One region of the Halobacillus sp. B23F22_5 genome, then DNA from elsewhere that is predicted to be linked to it. Evidence: riboswitches for the same ligand, from Rfam matches in the RefSeq annotation. Region 1 holds a riboswitch; each other region holds the start of a gene.

What was found. Region 1 has a riboswitch for thiamine pyrophosphate ahead of ACGTN9_RS16405 (YkoF family thiamine/hydroxymethylpyrimidine-binding protein). Riboswitches for the same ligand answer to the same signal wherever they lie in the genome.
Region 2: another riboswitch for thiamine pyrophosphate. It lies ahead of tenA (thiaminase II); the one in region 1 lies ahead of ACGTN9_RS16405 (YkoF family thiamine/hydroxymethylpyrimidine-binding protein).
Region 3: another riboswitch for thiamine pyrophosphate. It lies ahead of ACGTN9_RS10915 (thiamine phosphate synthase); the one in region 1 lies ahead of ACGTN9_RS16405 (YkoF family thiamine/hydroxymethylpyrimidine-binding protein).

The regions. Positions count from the first base shown of each region.
Region 1 covers NZ_JBIEKI010000015.1:45,081-51,774, forward strand. Annotated here, with positions in the region: gene ACGTN9_RS16370 (class I SAM-dependent methyltransferase) at 1-412, shown strand, start outside; gene ACGTN9_RS16375 (rhodanese-like domain-containing protein) at 563-931, shown strand; gene ACGTN9_RS16380 (rhodanese-like domain-containing protein) at 949-1,245, shown strand; gene ACGTN9_RS16385 (sulfurtransferase TusA family protein) at 1,298-1,849, shown strand; gene ACGTN9_RS16390 (MBL fold metallo-hydrolase) at 1,872-2,996, shown strand; gene ACGTN9_RS16395 (sulfurtransferase TusA family protein) at 3,054-3,281, shown strand; gene ACGTN9_RS16400 (sulfite exporter TauE/SafE family protein) at 3,374-4,153, shown strand; TPP riboswitch at 4,221-4,323, shown strand; gene ACGTN9_RS16405 (YkoF family thiamine/hydroxymethylpyrimidine-binding protein) at 4,413-5,018, shown strand; gene ACGTN9_RS16410 (ECF transporter S component) at 5,011-5,595, shown strand; gene ACGTN9_RS16415 (ABC transporter ATP-binding protein) at 5,582-6,694, shown strand, end outside.
Region 2 covers NZ_JBIEKI010000001.1:260,498-267,191, reverse strand. Annotated here, with positions in the region: gene rpoN (RNA polymerase factor sigma-54) at 1-708, opposite strand, end outside; gene thiE (thiamine phosphate synthase) at 941-1,558, opposite strand; gene thiM (hydroxyethylthiazole kinase) at 1,555-2,331, opposite strand; gene thiD (bifunctional hydroxymethylpyrimidine kinase/phosphomethylpyrimidine kinase) at 2,315-3,163, opposite strand; gene tenA (thiaminase II) at 3,130-3,819, opposite strand; TPP riboswitch at 3,887-3,990, opposite strand; gene thiW (energy coupling factor transporter S component ThiW) at 4,008-4,508, opposite strand; TPP riboswitch at 4,590-4,704, opposite strand; gene ACGTN9_RS01300 (sulfite exporter TauE/SafE family protein) at 4,818-5,534, opposite strand; gene ACGTN9_RS01295 (DsbA family protein) at 5,752-6,444, shown strand; gene ACGTN9_RS01290 (disulfide oxidoreductase) at 6,437-6,694, shown strand, end outside.
Region 3 covers NZ_JBIEKI010000006.1:121,789-128,482, reverse strand. Annotated here, with positions in the region: gene ACGTN9_RS10935 (ThiF family adenylyltransferase) at 1-267, opposite strand, end outside; gene ACGTN9_RS10930 (thiazole synthase) at 267-1,037, opposite strand; gene thiS (sulfur carrier protein ThiS) at 1,034-1,237, opposite strand; gene thiO (glycine oxidase ThiO) at 1,221-2,354, opposite strand; gene ACGTN9_RS10915 (thiamine phosphate synthase) at 2,338-2,949, opposite strand; TPP riboswitch at 3,064-3,176, opposite strand; gene ACGTN9_RS10910 (3-hydroxyacyl-CoA dehydrogenase family protein) at 3,326-4,285, opposite strand; gene pyc (pyruvate carboxylase) at 4,307-6,694, opposite strand, start outside.

The DNA of each region.
Region 1 (6,694 bases):
ACCGATAGCAAAAGAAACAAGTGACCGCGTCACCGCGGTGGATATCCAGCCGGAAATGCTGGAAATGCTGGCAGAACGTTCAGAAGAAGCTGGTATTACTAATATTGATCGCATGCCGAGTGGAGTGGATCGTCTCAATTTCCCTGATGGTTCATTCCAGCGTGCGGTTGCAGCATTTGTCCTTCATGAAGTTCCGAAACTGGACCAAACACTGCAGGAAGTCTACCGTGTTCTTCCGGAACACGGGATGTTCGTAGTGTTGGACTGGGAAAAGATTGAAGCAGATCAGGGACCACCACTCCATGAGCGGATTCCATCACAGGATTTGGCCCATGAAGTCGAGCAAGCTGGTTTTTCTGTGAAAGTCGGCAAGCTCAATAAGGATGTATACTTTATTGTTGCCACTAAGTAAATAAGGGGACGAGGGAGCAAACCGCTTCCTCCACCCGCTCCACTTATTTTTTTAAAAGTCTGCCGAGATTTCAATGGGTTGACTTTTAAAAAAATAAGTTTAAACTATACCCTTAGGGGTTATGGTAATAATGAAGAGGGGTAATGTGAAATGGAAACGATAATTACAATTGTAGCAGTAGCAATCATCATTGGATTTTTAGCAAAAAGAATGATGCCGGCAAAAGGCGTCGATCAGATTACAACTTCCCAATTGAAGGATGATATGAAACAGAAGAAGGATAAACAGTTCATTGATGTCCGTACACCTGGGGAATACAAATCCAATCACATTAAAGGATTCAACAACCTTCCGCTTCAGCAATTAGGAAATCAAGCGGATCAACTCAATAAGGAAAAGCCTGTCTATGTCATCTGTCAGAGTGGCGGCCGTTCATCAGCAGCCTCTCGCATGTTGAAAAAGAAAGGCTTTGAAAAAGTGATCAATGTCCAAGGCGGCATGAACGCCTGGAGAGGTTAAAAGGAGGATATTCACAGATGAAAAGTTTAACTGCAGAACAAGTAAAACAAAAAATAGAACTAGGCGAAAAATTGAATATCGTTGACGTTCGTGAAGTTGGCGAAGTGAGCCAGGGTAAAATCCCTGGAGCGGTGAATATTCCGCTTCACTTGCTTGAGTTCCGTAAAGATGAATTAGATAAAAACACAGAATATATCATGGTTTGCCGTTCCGGCGGCCGCAGCGGTCAAGCGACACAGTTCCTTGATCAGTATGGATATGATGTTACCAACATGGAGGGCGGAATGATGTCCTGGAGTGGGGACGTCGAATAAACCGTCACGTGATCTTTAATAAACTTTCACCTAAAATAGGAGGTATTTTCCAATGAAAGTAAATGAAGTACTAGATGCTAAGGGCTTAGCTTGCCCTATGCCGATCGTAAAAACGAAAAAAGCAATGACTGATCTCGAACCTGGCCACGTGCTTGAAATACAGGCAACGGACCGCGGTTCAATCGCTGACCTGGAAGCATGGTCTGAAAACATGGGTCACCAATACCTCGGTCATAAAGAAGATGGCGATGTCTTGTACCATTATGTACGCAAAAGTACAGACTCAGAAAATAAGCCAGAGAAAAAACATGACCAGGTCGTTTCCAATGAAGATTTGGAAAGCAAACTGAGTGACGATATTACTGTACTTGATGTCCGTGAACCAGCGGAATATGAATTCGGCCACATTCCTGGCGCCGTATCTGTACCGCTTGGAGAAATCGATGAAAAAGCGGATGAAATCGAAAAAGATAAAGATGTCTATGTCATCTGCCGTACAGGAAGCAGAAGTGACATGGCAGCTCAGAAACTTGCAGAAAAAGGCTACAACGTATATAACGTAACGCCAGGCATGAAAGACTGGAACGGAAACGTAGAAAAATAAATCATTAATTGGAGGGGTATCAATGCCAAAAGCAATGAATGCACAAGAAATTGCACGCAAAGTTATTGATAAAGAAGAATTGTTCATTCTGGATGTTCGTAACCAAAAAGAATTCGCAGACTGGAAAATCGAAGGTGACAGTGTAGAAGTCATTAATGTACCTTACTTTGATCTACTAGATGGCGTAGAAAGCATCATGGATAAACTTCCAAACGAAAACGTACTGGTCGTTTGTGCAAAAGAAGGATCTTCCATGATGGTTGCCGACCTGCTTGAAGAAGCTGGCGTGAAAGGAGTTTCTTACTTGAAAGGCGGTATGAAAGCCTGGAGTGAGTACCTGGAGCCGGTTAAAGTAGGCGACATTTCTGATGGCGGTGAACTATACCAGTTCGTACGTCTGGGTAAAGGCTGCCTATCTTATATGGTTGTCTCTGATGGCGAAGCAATGGTCATCGACTCCAACCGTATGATCCAGCCTTACCTTGATTTTGCAAAAGAAAAGAATGCGAAAATCGTTCAGGTGGCAGACACTCACCTGCACGCAGACCACATTTCCGGCGGTCGTGCGCTTCGTGAAGAAACTGGTGCACAATACTGGTTGCCACCGAAAGACGCAACAGAAGTTCAATTCGATTACAACAAGCTTGAAGACGGCAATGAAATTACTGTCGGTACGACTAAGGTTGCTGCTCAGGCAGTATATTCACCAGGACACACCATCGGATCTACTTCTTTCATCGTCGACAACAAATACTTGTTGACTGGTGACATTCTATTCGTAGAATCTATCGGTCGTCCTGACCTTGCCGGTCTTGCAGAAGATTGGGTTGGCGACTTGCGTGAGACACTTTACAGCCGTTACAAAGAACTTTCAGATGACTTGGAAGTGCTGCCAGCTCACTTCGCTAACATGAGTGAAGTACAGGATGATGGAAAAGTATCAGCACCTCTTGGTGAACTTTACAAAGTGAACACTGGCTTGAATGTGGAAGACGAAGGTGAATTCCGTAAGATGGTTACAGAAAACCTTCCACCACAACCAAACGCATACCAGGAAATTCGCCAAGTGAACATGGGTAAACTAACGCCTGAAGAAGAAGAAAAGCGTGAAATGGAAATCGGACCAAACCGCTGCGCGGTATCCTAATGGGCTGCCCCATTTTAGTGGGGCTCCCGGTTAATTTTAAAAAAGGAGTGTATCAAAATGGAAGCAAATAAAGTACTAGATGCAAAAGGTCTGGCATGCCCAATGCCAATCGTAAAGACGAAAAAAGCGATGGATGAATTGAACAGCGGAGATATTCTTGAAATCCACGCTACAGACAAAGGTGCAAAAGCAGACTTAGCAGCCTGGACAGATTCCAGCGGACACGAACTTGTCGACCAGCAAGAAGAAGACGAAGTTCTTAAGTTCTGGATCAAGAAAGGCTAAAAGATAAAAAGGGGGGACAGACATTCCGGTAAACGGATGGCTGTCCCCTTCCAATTGGTAAGGCTTTCAAAGAGATAAAGGGAGGAAGAAAAATGGATTTATGGTTTTACGTCACGATTTTTATCATCGGTTTTGCAGGTTCATATGTATCAGGAATGGTAGGAATCGGCGGATCAATTATTAAATACCCAATGCTCTTATATATACCGCCTATGTTAGGTTTCGCTGCATTCACTGCCCATGAAGTTTCAGGAATCAGTGCAGTGCAAGTGTTTTTTGCCACTATTGCCGGTGCCTGGGCTTACCGTAAAGGTGGCTACTTGAACAAAGACTTGATTATTTATATGGGTGTAAGTATTCTGGTTGGTAGTTTCATCGGAAGTTATGGCTCCCGTTTCATGACGGAAGAAGGCATTCAAATCGTATATGGTATTTTAGCCTTGACTGCCGCGGTCATGATGTTCATTCCTAGAAAGAACAACGATGACATTCCACCTGATCAGGTGACATTCAGTAAAATGGTTGCAGCTGTTTCTGCTTTCATCGTTGGTGTAGCGGCAGGTATTGTCGGTGCTGCTGGTGCATTCCTGCTGGTTCCAATTATGTTGACGGTGCTTAAAATACCAACCCGTGTTACCATCGCAACTTCCCTGGCAATAACCTTCATTTCTTCGATCGGTTCCACTGTCGGTAAAGTGATGACCGGTCAGGTCGTTCTTGTACCAGCGATTATCATGATTATTGCCAGTCTGATCGCATCTCCACTTGGAGCAAAAGCAGGTCAGAAAGTGAATACCAAGTTATTACAAGGTATCCTTGCTGCTTTAATTGTCGGAACAGCCATTAAAATCTGGTGGGACGTATTACTGTAAAATAGATGTTTACAAAGTTTTGGAAATCTATTAAGCTACTAATAGATGAAAAAACTGCATAGCACGATTGAAGCACTAGGGGTGCGATTGAGCTGAGAGGAGTCACAAGACTCTGACCCTTAGAACCCGAACTGGATAATACCAGCGTGGGGAAGTGCAGAGATAAGGTGACACGAATCATTTTTATCAACAATAACCTTTGAACTGCATTCCCCGTGGATGCAGTTTTTTTGTTGTATAAAAAAGGAGGGGAATGTTCGTGTCCAATAAAGTATGTAAAGGAACAAGCAGAATTGCCGGGTGCCGCTTTTCGGTACACCCGATGACGGATGATTTCGTGAATGTCATTTTATCGGCTCTTGAGGAAGTCGATACCTCAAAGGTCTGGTTAGAGACGGATGATGTCAGCACGTGTGTGAGAGGGAAGATTCCGCATGTGTTCGATGTTACCGAAGCTATTTTTTCCCATGCTGCAAAGACTGGCCACCATGTAGCTTTTTCAGGAACTTTTTCTATCGGCTGCCCGGGTGATACGGATGGCGATGTCTATATGGCAGAAGACGATCGTAAATTAAACACCCCAACAGCGATAAACCAATATGCCGCTTGTGATTTTGCGCTGTATCCGCTTGGGTCTGACCGTTACATGGATCAGATTATGGAACAAATCGAAGCTGCCAAACAAAGAGGACTAACTGTCGAGGGTATCCACTATGCTACCAAGCTGAAAGGAGAAGCGGCTGACATTTTTACTACACTTGAAAACGCCTTCACGTCAACCCAGGAACATAACGATCATGTTGTGATGACGGCGTCCATTTCTGCGAACAGTCCATCCCATCAAAAGGGGGAAGACGATGAATAAGTGGAAAATGAGAGAAATAGTTGTCATGTCTGTACTTTCCGTTGTATTCGCAGTCGTTTATTTAGCGTTTCTTCCTGTCGGAAAGTTGCTGGTCGGATTTTTCGGTCCGATCGGTTACGATTTGATTTTTGGTATTTGGTTCATCATCTCCATTATCGCTGCCTATATTATCCGAAAGCCGGGCGCCGCATTTTTATCTGAAACGATTGCCGCCATTATTGAAGTAATGCTGGGGAATGCTGTCGGACCGATGCTGATCATTTCAGGGATGATCCAGGGACTAGGGGCTGAAGCGGTATTTGCCGCAACCAGATACCGGATGTACCACGTATGGGTGTTAATGGCCGCAGGGATGGGGTCAGCTGTGTTCAGTTTTGTCTGGGGCTACTTCCTGTCTGGCTATGCAGCACTTGCAACCACCTACGTTGCCGCCATGTTCATTGCCCGTTTGGTCAGTGGTGCAGTCATCGCCGGCCTGCTTGGAAAAGCAATCAGCGATGCGCTTGCGAAAACTGGCGTGCTGTACAACTTTGAGCTTGGCAAAGAGCATAGGAGAAATAAACATGGCGCCGCATGATAAACCTTTAGTGGAAGTGAATCAGCTCACATTACATTATGAAGAGACCAAATCTCCGACATTGAGCGGGATTGATTTTTGCTTATCTCACGGGGAAACTGCGCTGCTCCTTGGGCCAAGTGGGTGTGGGAAAAGCACGTTGACGTATTGCCTGAATGGTTTATACCCAGGGGAACTGGATGGAACTATGAAGGGCGAACGCTATTATCAAGGAGTGCCTTATGAAAAATTCGAAGCAGGTGAACTGAGCCAGCGGGTTGGAGTGGTTTTTCAGGATCCGGAAAGCCAGTTTTGTATGCTGACCGTCGAAGATGAAATAGCTTTCGGTTTGGAAAATTTGAAAACTGCTCCTGAGATAATCAGGGAAAAGGTGGATTGGGCTCTTGAAATGGTCGGTTTAGCAGAGGTGAAGAAAGCGGAAATCTCCACTTTATCCGGAGGGATGAAACAAAAATTAGCCCTGGCCTGTGTATTAGCCATGGAGCCTGAACTGTTGATTTTGGATGAACCGACTTCCTTGCTCGACCCACATGCCAGGCGTTCGTTTATTGAAACAGTAGTTACGTTGCAAAAAGAAAATGATTTCGCGTTATTAATTATCGAACATAATTTAGATGAATGGCTACCTTATGGCGATCGCTGTCTATTGATGAATCGTCACGGAAGAATATTTTATGATGGATCGATCGCTCAAGGTTTTTATCAACATTATGAAACCATCAGAAGCGAGGGGATTTGGATGCCTGAGCTTTTCCGGACAGCTCAGGAGTTGAGTGATCAAGGCTTGATCGAACTCTACGGGGAATATCCTGTCCATCTGGAATCCCTGACGGCAAAAATAAAACCAGAGACACTGGAAAACAAGCCTGCCGAGTTATCACCGGAGACTAAGCATATTGAGTCCTCACCAGAGATCCATCTATCTCTCCAAAACATCGGTTCTAAGCATATTCTTGAAGATATAACGATCGAAATAAAAGAGGGAGAATGGGCAGCTATTGTGGGTGCCAATGGTGCCGGGAAGACCACTCTTAGTCTGTTAATGGCAGGGCTTGTGCATCCCTCTTCAGGGAATATCCAGCTGAACGATAAAGCGATG
Region 2 (6,694 bases), on a different contig from region 1:
TACGGTTATATCGGGACGCATATATTCTGCAGGTGACTTCGCAATACCTGCAAAAGGCTTAGGTTTTAACTGTTGAATCACTTCTACTGCTTGATGTACTTCAGACAGAGGTGCATTCAATTGTTCAGCCAGCATGCGCCATTTTTTTTCCGCCAGCAACTCCAGGTGATTCGCAGCGATTTGTTCAGCCAATATGTTATCTTCCTGCAACTGTCGTAGTTGAAAAGTTAGATAATCTGATAGATTTCCAGTTCCAACTCCTATAGGGTCAAGGTATTGCAGTGTTTCAATAACCCCTGCCACTTGACCTCTTGGCAGCCCAAATTCATCAGCAATCTCGGACACTGGAATGGGAAGGTAGCCATTGTCATCTAAATTCCATATCAGGTATTGCATCAGCAGTCTTTCTACGTCAGGCAAATCTAATAGGCTTGCCTGCTCCCATAAATCCTCTCTTATATCTTTTTCCCTGGTAGCAAAATCAAGTGGACTGGCACCTGAGTGATAGGACCTTTGCTGATAGACAGGTTCGTGGTCGACCTCTGGTGTTTTTTCCTTTAATTCAATCAGCGGATTTTCCAGTGCTTGTTCCTGGATATACGCTGTCAGTTCCATCGAAGAGAATTGCAGCAATGATATCGCCTGTCGTAATTCAGTTGTCATAGCCAGGTTCGTCGTTTGCCGTTGAGACAGACTTAACTCCATCATGTTTCTCCTCCCTGCTTAAAACCATATGAACGCGCTTACATTTCACAATAGACTGATTTCTTTTAGAATATATTTTATTTTACTATGCATCATGATCAATTAGAAGTTGTTCGAGATTAACTTATACTTATTATCATATTGGCGTATCCATCATGAAATTTCAAGCTCGTATCAAAAAAACTTCCCCAGGAGAACCATTTTCTGGTTCTCCTGGGGAAGACGGTTAAGACGGTTAAAGCTGTTTTACTGATTGTGGGATGTCTTCTGCCTGGGTGATAGCGCTAATGACCGCCACGCCATCGGCACCCGCTGAAATGATAGAAGGCGCATTTTTGCGATTAATACCTCCTATTCCAACTATAGGTATAGAGGGAAAGTTCTCCCTTAGCTCCTTGATCCACGCAGTACCGACGGGGCTTTTGGCATCGGCTTTGGTAGTAGTAGGAAACAGCGGACCGGCTCCAAAGTAATCAACATGTTCTATTGGACTTTTCTCCACTTCCCTCCAGTTTGATACCGATAATCCTATCACTCTGTCAGGAAAAACTTCTCGCAAATCGCCAGGCGATATGTCATCCTGGCCCACATGAACACCATCCGCATCCAGTGATTCAACCAGATCGGTATCATCGTTAACGATATACAGCACTTCATGTTCCTTACAAATCCTTCTCAGCTTCAGTCCTAATTCCAGTTTTTCTTTTCCTTGTAAGGATCCTTCCCCTTTCTCTCGATATTGAAAAGCGGTGATCCCACCCTCAATGGCTTCCAGTAAAATTTCTACCGGATCACGGGTGCAATTAGTACTTCCCATAACTAGATATTTTCGCAGTCTACATGCCAAATTCATCCTTGGAGTCCCCTTTGCAGCTGGGAGAAATCAAACGATAGAGCATCGATGAACCTGGGTACAAACGTTCCTGAACCAGTCACTCCCGGATCTGCAGCAGCATATTCTGCTGCCAAACCGTAAAACTCTACGGCCGCCAATGCCTGCATTTCAGCAATACCTTCTGTAGTTAGACATGCGGTCAATATGGAACCAAGCAGACAACCGGCACCTGTGACTTTTGCAAGCAGAGGATGACCAGTTTCATTTTTCACCAGGCGACTTCCATTACTAATGACATCTGTTGCTCCTGTAACAACCGCCAGGGTGTTGTATTGACGGGCTACTTGCTCGGCAACTTCTTCGGCATCCCCTTCTCCGCGCGATTCGACACCTTTCATTTCCCAGGAAATATCGACAAGGTTTGCAAGTTCAGCTGCATTTCCTTTGATTGCTGTAAGTTTGACTGTTTGTAATATTTCCTCGACGGCACGCCTGCGAAATCGCGTAGCTGCGACCCCGACCGGATCGAGCACAACCGGGATACCCTTTTCATTAGCTGCTTTACCAGCATGAACCATTGCTGGAACCTCTGCAGCGGTCAGTGTTCCGATATTGATCAACACACCATCGGCATTAAAAGCCATCGATGCTGCTTCTTCCTCAGCCTTAGCCATGACGGGGGCACCGCCAAAAGCCAACAGCCCATTCGCTGTAAAATTCATGACGACTTGATTGGTCAAATGATGGATCAGCGGGGTGTGATTACGCACTTCTTCAATGACATTCATCATTTATTCCCTCCTCACGTATCGCCCAGTGATTCGTTGGTCCGTTACCCTTTCCGATAGAAAAGCCATGACGAATCGCAGCAGTGATATAGTGCTTCGCACGTCTCACTGCTTCGTCTAATGGGAACCCCTGACTTAAATATGCAGTAATGGCTGCTGAATAGGTACAGCCAGTACCATGCGTGTTTTTAGTGGTAATACGATCGGAGGTGAACCGATACATCTTTTTTCCATCATACAAGACATCCAGCGCCTCCCCTATTCGATGACCGCCTTTAATAAGTGCCGCTCCTGCACCGAAGCCATGCACGATGTGTTCAGCGGAAGCTTCCATATCGGCTGACGATTCGATGTTTTCTTCCGTAATCATTTCCGCTTCAGGTATATTTGGTGTCACCAGGGTTGTCAAAGGAAGCAAATGCTCCCGTAAATAAAAACGAGCTTCGCTTTCCATCAATACATCGCCGCTTGTCGCTACCATCACAGGATCCATGACATAAGGAGTCTGGAAGCGGGGTATCGCTTCTGCGACCACTTTCATCATATGGATATCTGCAATCATGCCTGTTTTGAGCGCATGGATCGGCATATCTGCTCGTATCGCTTCAAGCTGTTGTTTTATTATCGACGGTGGCAAATGATGGACTCCTTGCACACCAGTTGTATTTTGAGCGGTGACAGAAGTGATGACAGACATGCCATAGCTCTTCAGTTCTTGAAAAGTTTTCAAATCAGCCTGTATGCCCGCTCCTCCACTTGAATCGCTGCCCGCTATGGTCAGTGCACATGGGATTGGTCTGCTCATCGCTGTGTCACCACTTTCTGTACCGGCCATTCTTCACACGTATAGGCCATTTCCCAAAAAGCCAACTCAAGTTGACAACTCTTCCGGAATGCTTCTTTCATACGGGTGCGTTGTTTTTCAGATACTTCTTCTGCCAGTTCATCCAGGCGGTTACGCAGCTTTCCTGTCAGCCCTCTCATCTCAGCATCCGCGTAGAATTTGATCCATGGATAAAACGGATGGCTACCGTTCGGCTCGTATTGACCCGTCAACACCTGACCGATTTCTAAATATGTCCACGGACAAGGAAGCAACGCACATAGGATTTCGCCTAAGTTTCCGGTATGGGCATGGTACATCATGTGCTTGATATAGTGGTCCGCCGTTGGTGGCAGCGGGTATCCTTGCATGTCTTCATATTTCACCCCAGCCTGCTCACAAAAGTTATGATGGGGATGGGTTTCACTGTTCAATACAAAGCCTATCTGGTCATTGAAGAGTGAGATATCATCTCTATTGCCTGATTTGGAGACGGCTATGCCATAGATATGCATGAACGCATTCAAGTACTCAAAGTCTGCTTTGATATAGTGCTCCAGGGCCTCTTTTGGCACGTCTCCTTTTCCTATACCGACCACAAATGGATGGCTGAATATCTTTCGAAAAATATCATCGTTTTCTTTTCTTAAGTCGTTTGAAAAAGTCATGGTAAGCCTCCTTTAATAGTTAGGAAGCTACTAGGGGAATAAAAGTAGAAAGATAGAGGGTGGTGAAGTTGGTCCTCTACTACTTCCCTGCGCTGGCATTATCCAGATCAGGTTCCAAGGGACAAAGGAAATCATTCCTTATCTCAGCTGTACGCGCCCCTAGTAGTTTTCCGTTAAAAAGTTAAACACTATGAAACTCTTCTTGTATTAGGCAATAATTGTTCTTGTTTGATTTTGACGACGACCAGCCAGCCGATTACAGCACCAGTAATACTGCTGACCAGAAATGATGGAATAAAAAACAAAGCTCCAACCGCACTTCCCATCAGCACATTGGCAAAAGGGACGGCAAACAAAGCGCCAATTACTCCAGTCCCCACAACCTCGCCAACGGCAGCCCAGGCTTTTCTGCCCAGCTTCTTGTATAGATAGCCAGCTAAAAATGCGCCGACCATGCCGCCCGGAAAGGCCAGCAAAGTGCCGATTCCAAGCAGATTACGCAAAACGCCGATCATAAACGCAATGACCACCGCCGGCAGTGGTCCGAGCGTTACAGCCGCCATCACATTGACTGCATGCTGGACTGGGTAAGCTTTAGCTATCCCTGCCGGAAACCAGAGCAGCTGTGCTCCCATGGTGCCAATTGCTACAAATACAGCCATTGTCGTAAGCAGACGCGTACGATTCATTTCTCCCCTCCTTTCTCCAAGAGCGCACTAAAAAAGCCAGATCCTCATGGGACCTGGCTTGGTAGGTTAAAAGAAAATAGACGTATCTTCCGACTACTTCCCTCCGCTGGTATTAACCAGATCAGGTCCATAAGAGTCGGAAAGCTTCACGCGCTTTCCTCTCAGCCCACCATTCAGGGCACCCCTAGTAGTTGTTTCATATATTTAATTTGATGTTTCCATTTCATCATAACAAAGTATAGGAAGCTCTTCCACTTCTCTATGATAAATTTTTGAAAATAAAGCCTGCACACGTATGCTTTGATAGATTTAAAAACTCTCAAGCAGCAAATAGAGCCCGGTGAATAACAAAATCATGTACATGAATAGCTGAAATAAACGCTGGTTGATCCATTGAAACAATAATTGGCCCAAAACAAGTCCAGCCAGTACCACAGGCAAGGCTAATCCGCCAGCCTTCCATACTTCGATGTTCGTGCCCGCAAAAACCACTTGAATCAGCAGGCTCACGAAATAAATGAATAAGTAGAAAGCGAGCGTAGTTGCTCTCAACTTTTCCTTCTTCGTATCCGTACCGGAAAAATACAGCAGGAGTGGTGGTCCAGGCATTCCGATACTGGTGGTCATCGCTCCCGATATACCTCCTGCGATAAAGTCTCTACGCAAAGACTGATGAGTCCGGAATTGGAAGATCAAAAGAATTGTAAGCACCAGGATAACGATACTGATACCGAGCTTTAACTTGGTCATGTCTGCCAAAAGAAAGATGAGGATGCCAATCGGAAGTCCGGCACTACTGCCGATGATGAACCTTTTTAAAATTCCTGTATCGACATCATGACGGATTTTCATAATCAAGACACTGGAAATGACCAGTGAAAGAGCCAGATTGATCTGAATCGCTTCCCTGGGAGCGAACAATAATAATAAAAACGGTGTAGCCATGATCGAAAAGCCGAAACCTGTACTGGTTTGTAAAATGGAAGCTAATAAAATGATGACAATAAATAAAAAAATAGAATCCAAATAAACACCTCTGTTTAATACCGATAACAATCCATGGTCGTCCTATTAAGTAGTGAAATCTCTAAGCTTTTCAGGAAAGCTGAGAAAGTATATAATTTAATAAGATTGTCAAAAAATATCAAGAAAATCTTTTCTATTTGATCTTCCTTTTATGATAACATGTTGATATTATCAAGCGTTGCGATTGCTAACTTAAAATACATATAGGAGTGTAACCATGGCTGAAAATAATAAAGGCTCGATGAAATTCGTTGTCATTTTAACTGTAGTTGTCATTGGACTTGTAGCTGCTTTTGTCGTATTAGATAGTAAAAACAATAGCGGAAGTGAAAGCAATACGGCTTCTTCTGGAGATTCTATCTCTACAGAGGGCCAACCGACCATTGGTGAATCCGATGCACCGGTGGAAATCGTCGAATTCGGCGACTATCTTTGCCCAGCATGTAAAGTATGGAGCGACCAGGTCTTTCCATTATTGAAACAAGATTATATTGATTCAGGCGATGCTAATTTGACTTATGTCAACGTCCTCTTTCACGGGGAAGATTCTGAATTGGCTTCTTCCGCAGCAGAAGCCGTTTATAAACAGACTCCGGAAAAATTTTGGGACTTCAGCAAGCAATTATATGCGGCCCAGCCAGAAGAACACCAGGAAGGCTGGCTGACAGAAGAAAAGATTGTGGAAACAGCTGAAGAAAGTGTCCCATCGATTGATATCGAACAAATGAAACAGGATATGAAATCGGAAGAAATTCAGCAGGAAGTCCAAAAAGATGATACGCTCGTCAAAGAACATGGAGTTCAAGTTACACCTACAGTAATGATTAATGGTGAAATGGTGGAAGACCCATTCAACTATGAAGAGATTTCCAATAAAATTGAAAAAGCGATTGAAGATAGCAATGAGTAAACGGAAAAGTAGCAGACAGCATGTTGCACTTTACATTGCATGGCTGGCTGCTGTCATCGCTACATTAGGGAGTCTCTATTTTAGTGAAATAAGGGAATTCATTCCTTGTGAATTATGCTGGGTACAGCGGATATTCATGTACCCGCTCAGCATCATCCTGGGAATTGCGACTTTCCTGAATGACCGCAGTATCGTCATATATGCGCTGCCGCTCTCTATCATAGGCGGGCTCGTTTCCATTTTTCATTAT
Region 3 (6,694 bases), on a different contig from region 1:
TTTCAGCCTGGCTTCCGCCGCTTTCGCTTTCGCCCTCAATCTCGCAGCATCTTCTTCTGTGTAAAGCTGTTGTCTTCCAAGGTTGCTCCACTCAATATAGTCGCGGTCGATGATGGTGATCTTACCTATCCCCGCCCTCGCCAGCATTTCGGCATTGGCACAGCCTAAGGCACCCGCTCCAACGATGAGTACATGTTTCTCACCTAACAAAGCTTGTCCTTCCTTTCCGATCGGGGCAAAACGTTCCTGGCGCGAGTACCGTTCCATCAGGTGACCAGCCCGCTTTCCGGACTGCTTTTTATTCCGTATGCTTTCTTCTCGATTCTTCCTGCCTCATACCCAAGTCTCCCTGCTTGAATAGCGAGCTTCATGGCCTCCGCCATCTTGACAGGATCATCAGCACCAGACACGGCAGTATTCAACAGGACACCATCAGCCCCAAGCTCCATCGCATGGGCGGCGTCTTTTGGAGATCCGATTCCCGCATCGACGATAACCGGGATTTCCGACTGTTCCATGATGAATTGCAGGTTCATCTCATTGATGATTCCCCGTCCGGAACCGATTGGAGAAGCCCCTGGCATAATGGCATGAATGCCTGCTTCCTCTAATCGCTTCGCTAACACGACATCGTCCGAGGTATACGTGAGTACAGTGAATCCTTCCTCTAACAGCTGTACGGAAGCTTTCATCGTTTCAAACGGATCTGGTAATAGTGTCTTGTCACAGCCAATGACTTCGACTTTGATCATGTCACATAAACCGGAGGCACGGGCAAGGCGTGCGATTCTGACTGCTTCTTCCGCTGTCTTGGCACCAGCCGTGTTCGGAAGCAGGCTGTATTTTTCAAGGTCTAACTCTTCCAGCAGGTTTGGTTCATCTTTATCAAAAATATCCATTCTTCTCACAGCAAACGTTAGAATTTCCGTTTCCGAAGCGGCCACCGCCTCTTTTTGTACCGCAAAACTCGGATATTTCCCTGTGCCCAGCATCAATCTTGAACGAAATGTATTTTCACCAATCGTTAACATGTTCATCCTCCTCCAACAAAATGTACGATTTCAATCCTGTCTCCGTCAGCAAGCGTCGTTTGTTCATAATTCCCTTTAGGTACAATTTCTTTATTGTGCTCCACCACGGAAATCTTTTTCTTGATGTCATAGGAATCAAGCAAATCCGATACCGTGGTGACGTTACCAGGTAAATCAATGCTTTTTCCATTAAGATGAATATTCATAATTGGATGCTCCTTTCCTATCCAGGCGTTCCGGTGAAAGCAACTCCCGGAAAGCCTGGTGTACGTCTTGCTTCGTGATCAGATCTTTCATCATCTGCCCCGTAGCAGGCGCTAGTAGAATGCCATTTCGATAATGCCCGGTAGCAAAGTAGAATCCCGTGAGTGTCGGGTGCTCCCCGATAATCGGCAAACCATCGACAGACCCCGGCCGTACTCCTGACCAGAATTCCTGCATCGGTTCTTCTTTCAGGTTTGGAAAAACAGCAAACACACGATTCATCAAATCTGCCAATCCTCCTGCCGTTGTATCAGAACTTAATTCATTAGGCCTGGACGTCGCTCCTACGATATAACGCCCATCCGGTTTAGGAACAATATAAAAATCCTTAAAGAACAAGGCTTCCTTAAAATAATGCCGGCTTGGTTTAATCGAAAAGCATTCCCCCTTCACAGGTACGATCGGGTCATCTATTCCTGCCGCTTTAAACCATCGCCCACTGTCCGCTCCAGAAGCAGCCACGACCTGGCTTGCTGTTACAGAAGCATTTTCTAATTGGACAGTGAAAATATCATCTGTTTTTGTCACCCCAACGACACTCGTGTTTTCCAGTAAGTCGCCGCCATATACAAAAGCCGCCCGCTTCAACGCTTCACACGTGGCTATTGGTTCGACATGGCCATCCCTGGTCATATATAATGCCCCGGAAACCTCTGGCGGTAGAGCAGGAACTTTATCCCTTACCTGTTCTGTTTCCAGCCATTCCAGGCTGGTAAAGGCATGCTTTTTCTCCAACAGCTCTTGTTTATGGACTTCATCCATCGCGACTTCCATCATTCCAAACGGAGAAAGCCCGATATCGATTGCTGTTAATTCATGAAGTTCTTTCCTTAAGCCCTGATATAAATCTCTGCTTTCTTCACAAAATTGATGATAGGCGCCTGATGCCTGGTGCTCCGTATGAACACCAAGCATCCCTGCGGCTGCTTTCGTAGCTTTGTTGCCACTCACCTGCTTGTCGATGACGACAGCGTGGACTCCGCTCTTGTTTAAATAGTAGGAAATTGAATGACCGATGATGCCACCGCCAATAATCACCACATCATAATATTCCTTCATGAATCGTTAGCTCCTTTACATACCGTTTTACAGCTTTAAGCGGTTGTGCATCCTCGAATATCCCTGACATGACAGCAACTCCCGCCGCTCCTGCTTCCAGTATTTCCTGTAGTCTAGCGGGAGTGATGCCACCAATCGCGATCACAGGAATATCAATCGAAGAAGTGATAGCTTCAAGCTCCTCGATGCCCCTTGGCTCCATTCCTTTTTTGCTGTTCGTAGCATAAACATGACCAAACATCACATAATCGGCACCTTCCTCCTCCGCCTGTCTTGCCGCTTGAAGCGAATGTACCGAAACCCCGACCTTCATAGAAGAAGAAGCCTGTTTCACCTTTTTTACCCCGGAGCCCTTTTCTTTGAGATGAAGATTCGGAACACCGGTCTTGCAGGCAACGTCTAGTCGACTATGAATACAAAGCTTGTCCCTATCAATCCCACTTGCGATTAACTTCTCCACCATTAACTGATAGTCAACCTCAGCCATGTGAGGTTCTCTTAAAATAATGGAATCTACCAATGGAGCAAATTCCTCAATGACCGCTGCCAACGGCCCCGCTTCCAGCCTTCCATTCGCCACTGCCACAAGTTTCATACCAGCACACCCTTTTTAGGCACAAAAAATACCACTTCCCCCGGAGGAAAAGTGGTATGTCCCATTTACTTTAGTTGACCATCATAAAAGAAACATAGATTTGCTCTTTCAAGACGCCCATCGTCGTCACTTTCCTCCGCTGGTGTTTCAAGCCAGATCAGGTTCAGAGGGTCCCAAAGTTATACTTTGATCTCAGCCTTTAAGGAAAGGCACCCCTAGTGAATATTTTTATGCAGTTTTTGGTAAACGCTTCATTTCTTACTTTACATTAATTTCATAGAATCGTCTAGTTAATTTTCTGATTTTTCCGAGTACATTAGTCATTTCTTTTTTGCCATTTTCCCTTTACAACTCCCAAATAGAGCTTCGAAATGCATCACGAAAACGAGTTTATATTATGCTGATCACTTTTTTGCTGTAATAATTTCAGGAGCTCCAGAAAACGGTCGTCCCGTGTATGAATGGCTTGTTCACCATGATCATCATATTCGTAAAAACCTTTATTCGTTCTAATCCCAAACCGTTCATTTTCCACCATTTCATTTAAAAAGGAAGGAACTTCTCTTGTGTTAGATAGATCTTCTAATATCTTTCCAACCATGGCTTGTGTTGTTTGCAGGCCGGCTAAATCCTGACTTTCCATCGGTCCGCAGAAAGCCCATTTAAAGCCCATGCTCCCTTTCATGGCTATATCAATATCTTCTGCCGTAGCCACTCCCTCTTCCATTAAGTGGAACGCTTCGCGAAGCATAGCTACTTGAACGCGGTTGACGATAAAACCAGATATTTCTTTTTTTAAAACTACTGGATTTTTTCCGATTTCTTTCATTAGATCATACGTTGTATCTACCACATGTTCCTGTGTTTTCTCTCCTTTAACAATCTCCACAATTGGAACCAGTTGTGGCGGGTTGAAAAAGTGAGTAATGACAAACCTTTCCGGATGCTTCGCTTTTTGAGTTAATTCCTCGAGTGGGAAAGTGGAAGTGTTAGAAGAAATAATCGTATCGTCTGAGACAATACGTTCAATAACTTCGTAAGTCTCGAGTTTCTTTTCAAGATCTTCCGGAATGGATTCAAAAATAAAGTCAGCACCTGGGATCGCTTCATGTAAATCTGTGGTATACGTAATACGGGCTAACGTCTGGTGCATTTCGTTTTCCGTCAGCATCTCTTTTTCAACCATAATTTTTAAGCTATTCGTCATAAGTGCTCTTGCATCTTTCAATGATGACTCGCGTCTGGCCCGGATTTTTACATTTTTTCCTGCCTGGGCAAATAATTGAGCGGCACCATGCCCCATAACACCCGCTCCAAGTACCGTGATATTTTTCATCATTTCACTCCCCTTCTTGTATTATTCGAATTCAATCATTAAATCGCCTACATGAATGGCTTCATTACTTTCCACATAGATATCCTTGATTTTTCCATCAAAAGGAGCCTGGACGGTGGTTTCCATCTTCATTGCTTCCGTGATCATTAAATGATCTCCTTTTTTCACCTGTTCCTCTTTTCCTGATAGAACCTTGATAACTGTTCCTGGCATCGTTGCACCGATGTGTTTATTATTCGATTTATCTGCTTTCGGACGCGCCTGGACAGTGGCTTTGACGTTTTCGTCCTTGACGACTACCTCACGTGGCTGACCGTTCAGCTCAAAGAATACGGTTCTTGTTCCGTCTACTTGCGGCTCACCAATAGAAATCAATTTGACGATCAGCGTCTTCCCTTGCTCAATATCCAGCTCGATTTCTTCTCCAAGTCTCATCCCATAGAAGAAAGTAGGGGTATCCAAAACGGACACATCGCCATATTGCTCGATGAATTTTTGATGATCCATGAACACTTTTGGATACAGCGCATAGCTGATCATATCAAAACTAGTGACTTGTCGATCAAGGGAATGGAACAGGGTTTCTTTCAGGTTATGGAAGTCAACAGGCTCCAGCAGTTCACCTGGACGTACATTAATCGGCTCGCGTCCTTTCAGGATGATGCGCTGCAGTTCGGCAGGAAATCCGCCATATGGCTGACCCAGGTACCCTTGGAAAAACTCTACTACACTATCCGGGAAGTCCAGTGATTCCCCTTTTTCATAAATATCGTCCTCATTCAATTCATTTTGGACCATATAAAGGGCCATGTCCCCGACAATTTTTGACGATGGAGTCACTTTGACAATATCTCCGAACATATCGTTGACGCGACGATACATGGTCTTCACTTCGTCCCAGCGTGAGCCAAGCCCGACTGCTTTCGCCTGCTGCTGAAGATTACTGTACTGCCCTCCAGGCATTTCATGTTCATATACCTCTGTGTGCGGAGCGTTCATGCCGCTTTCAAAGTCCTGATAATATTTTCTTGTATCCTCCCAGTAGCGCCCCAGTTTTTCGTAAGCGCTAATATCAACGTTCGGCTTTCTTTCATATCCTTCTAAAGCGTAGTATAGGCTGCTGGCACTCGGCTGAGAGGTTAATCCTGCCATCGATCCTGCAGCGACATCGACGACATCAACGCCTGCTTCAACGGCACGGGCATACGTAAACAGGCCGTTTCCGCTGGTATCATGGGTATGGAGATGAATCGGTATATCAATCGTTTCTTTCAAGGTTGAAATCAATTGATACGCTGCCTCCGGCTTCAACAAGCCAGCCATATCTTTAATCCCGAGGATGTGCGCTCCGGAATCCTGCAGTTCTTTCGCTACCTTTTGGTAATAGTCGAGGTCGTATTTTGGACGGGCGGAATCGAGGATATCCCCGGTGTAGCACATCGCTGCCTCAGCTACCTTGCCACTTTCCCTTACCGCATCAATGGTCAGCTTCATTCCATCGATCCAGTTGAGACTGTCGAAAATACGGAAAACATCAATGCCCGCATTGGCACTTTTATCTACAAATTCCCGTATTAAGTTGTCCGGGTAGTTTTTATATCCTACTGCATTGGAAGCCCTGAGAAGCATTTGGAACAGGACGTTTGGTGCCTTGTTTCGCAGCTTCAATAACCGCTCCCATGGATCCTCATTGAGGAACCGGTAGGATACATCAAACGTAGCGCCTCCCCACATTTCCAGGGAAAACAATTCCGGAAGCAGACAGGCTGTCGGCTCCGCGATATTTTCCATATCTTTCGTCCGGACCCGTGTCGCCAGCAAGGACTGGTGGGCATCGCGGAAGGTTGTATCTGTCATCAGTACTTCTTCCCGTTCCTTCAGCCATTCGGCCAGTCCCTCTGCTCCTCGTTCCTCTAATATCTGCTTTGTCCCGTTCGGTATCGACTCGTAATGTTTAATCTTAGGAATTCTAGGCTTGGAATACGCTGGTTTTTTCCGATTGCCATTCCCTTCAAATCCGTTGACGGTCCGGTCCGCAATATAGGACAGCATCTTCGTTCCACGGTCTTTTCTTTTCGGAAAAACAAACAATTCCGGTGAGCGGTCAATGAATGTTGTATTGTACGCTCCTGTAATGAACTGTGTATGCTGAATGACGTTTTCTAAAAATGGGATGTTTGTCTTAATCCCACGGATTCGGAACTCTTTTAAGTTACGAACCATTTTTTGAGCAGCCTGATCAAAACTCAATGCCCATGTCGACAGCTTCACCAGCAAAGAATCATAGTATGGGGATATAACCGCTCCCTGAAATCCGTTTCCGGCATCAAGCCGAACGCCGAACCCGCCCCCTGTCCGGTAAGCCATGATCTTTCCGGTGTCAGGCATAAAGTTGTTCAACGGATCTTC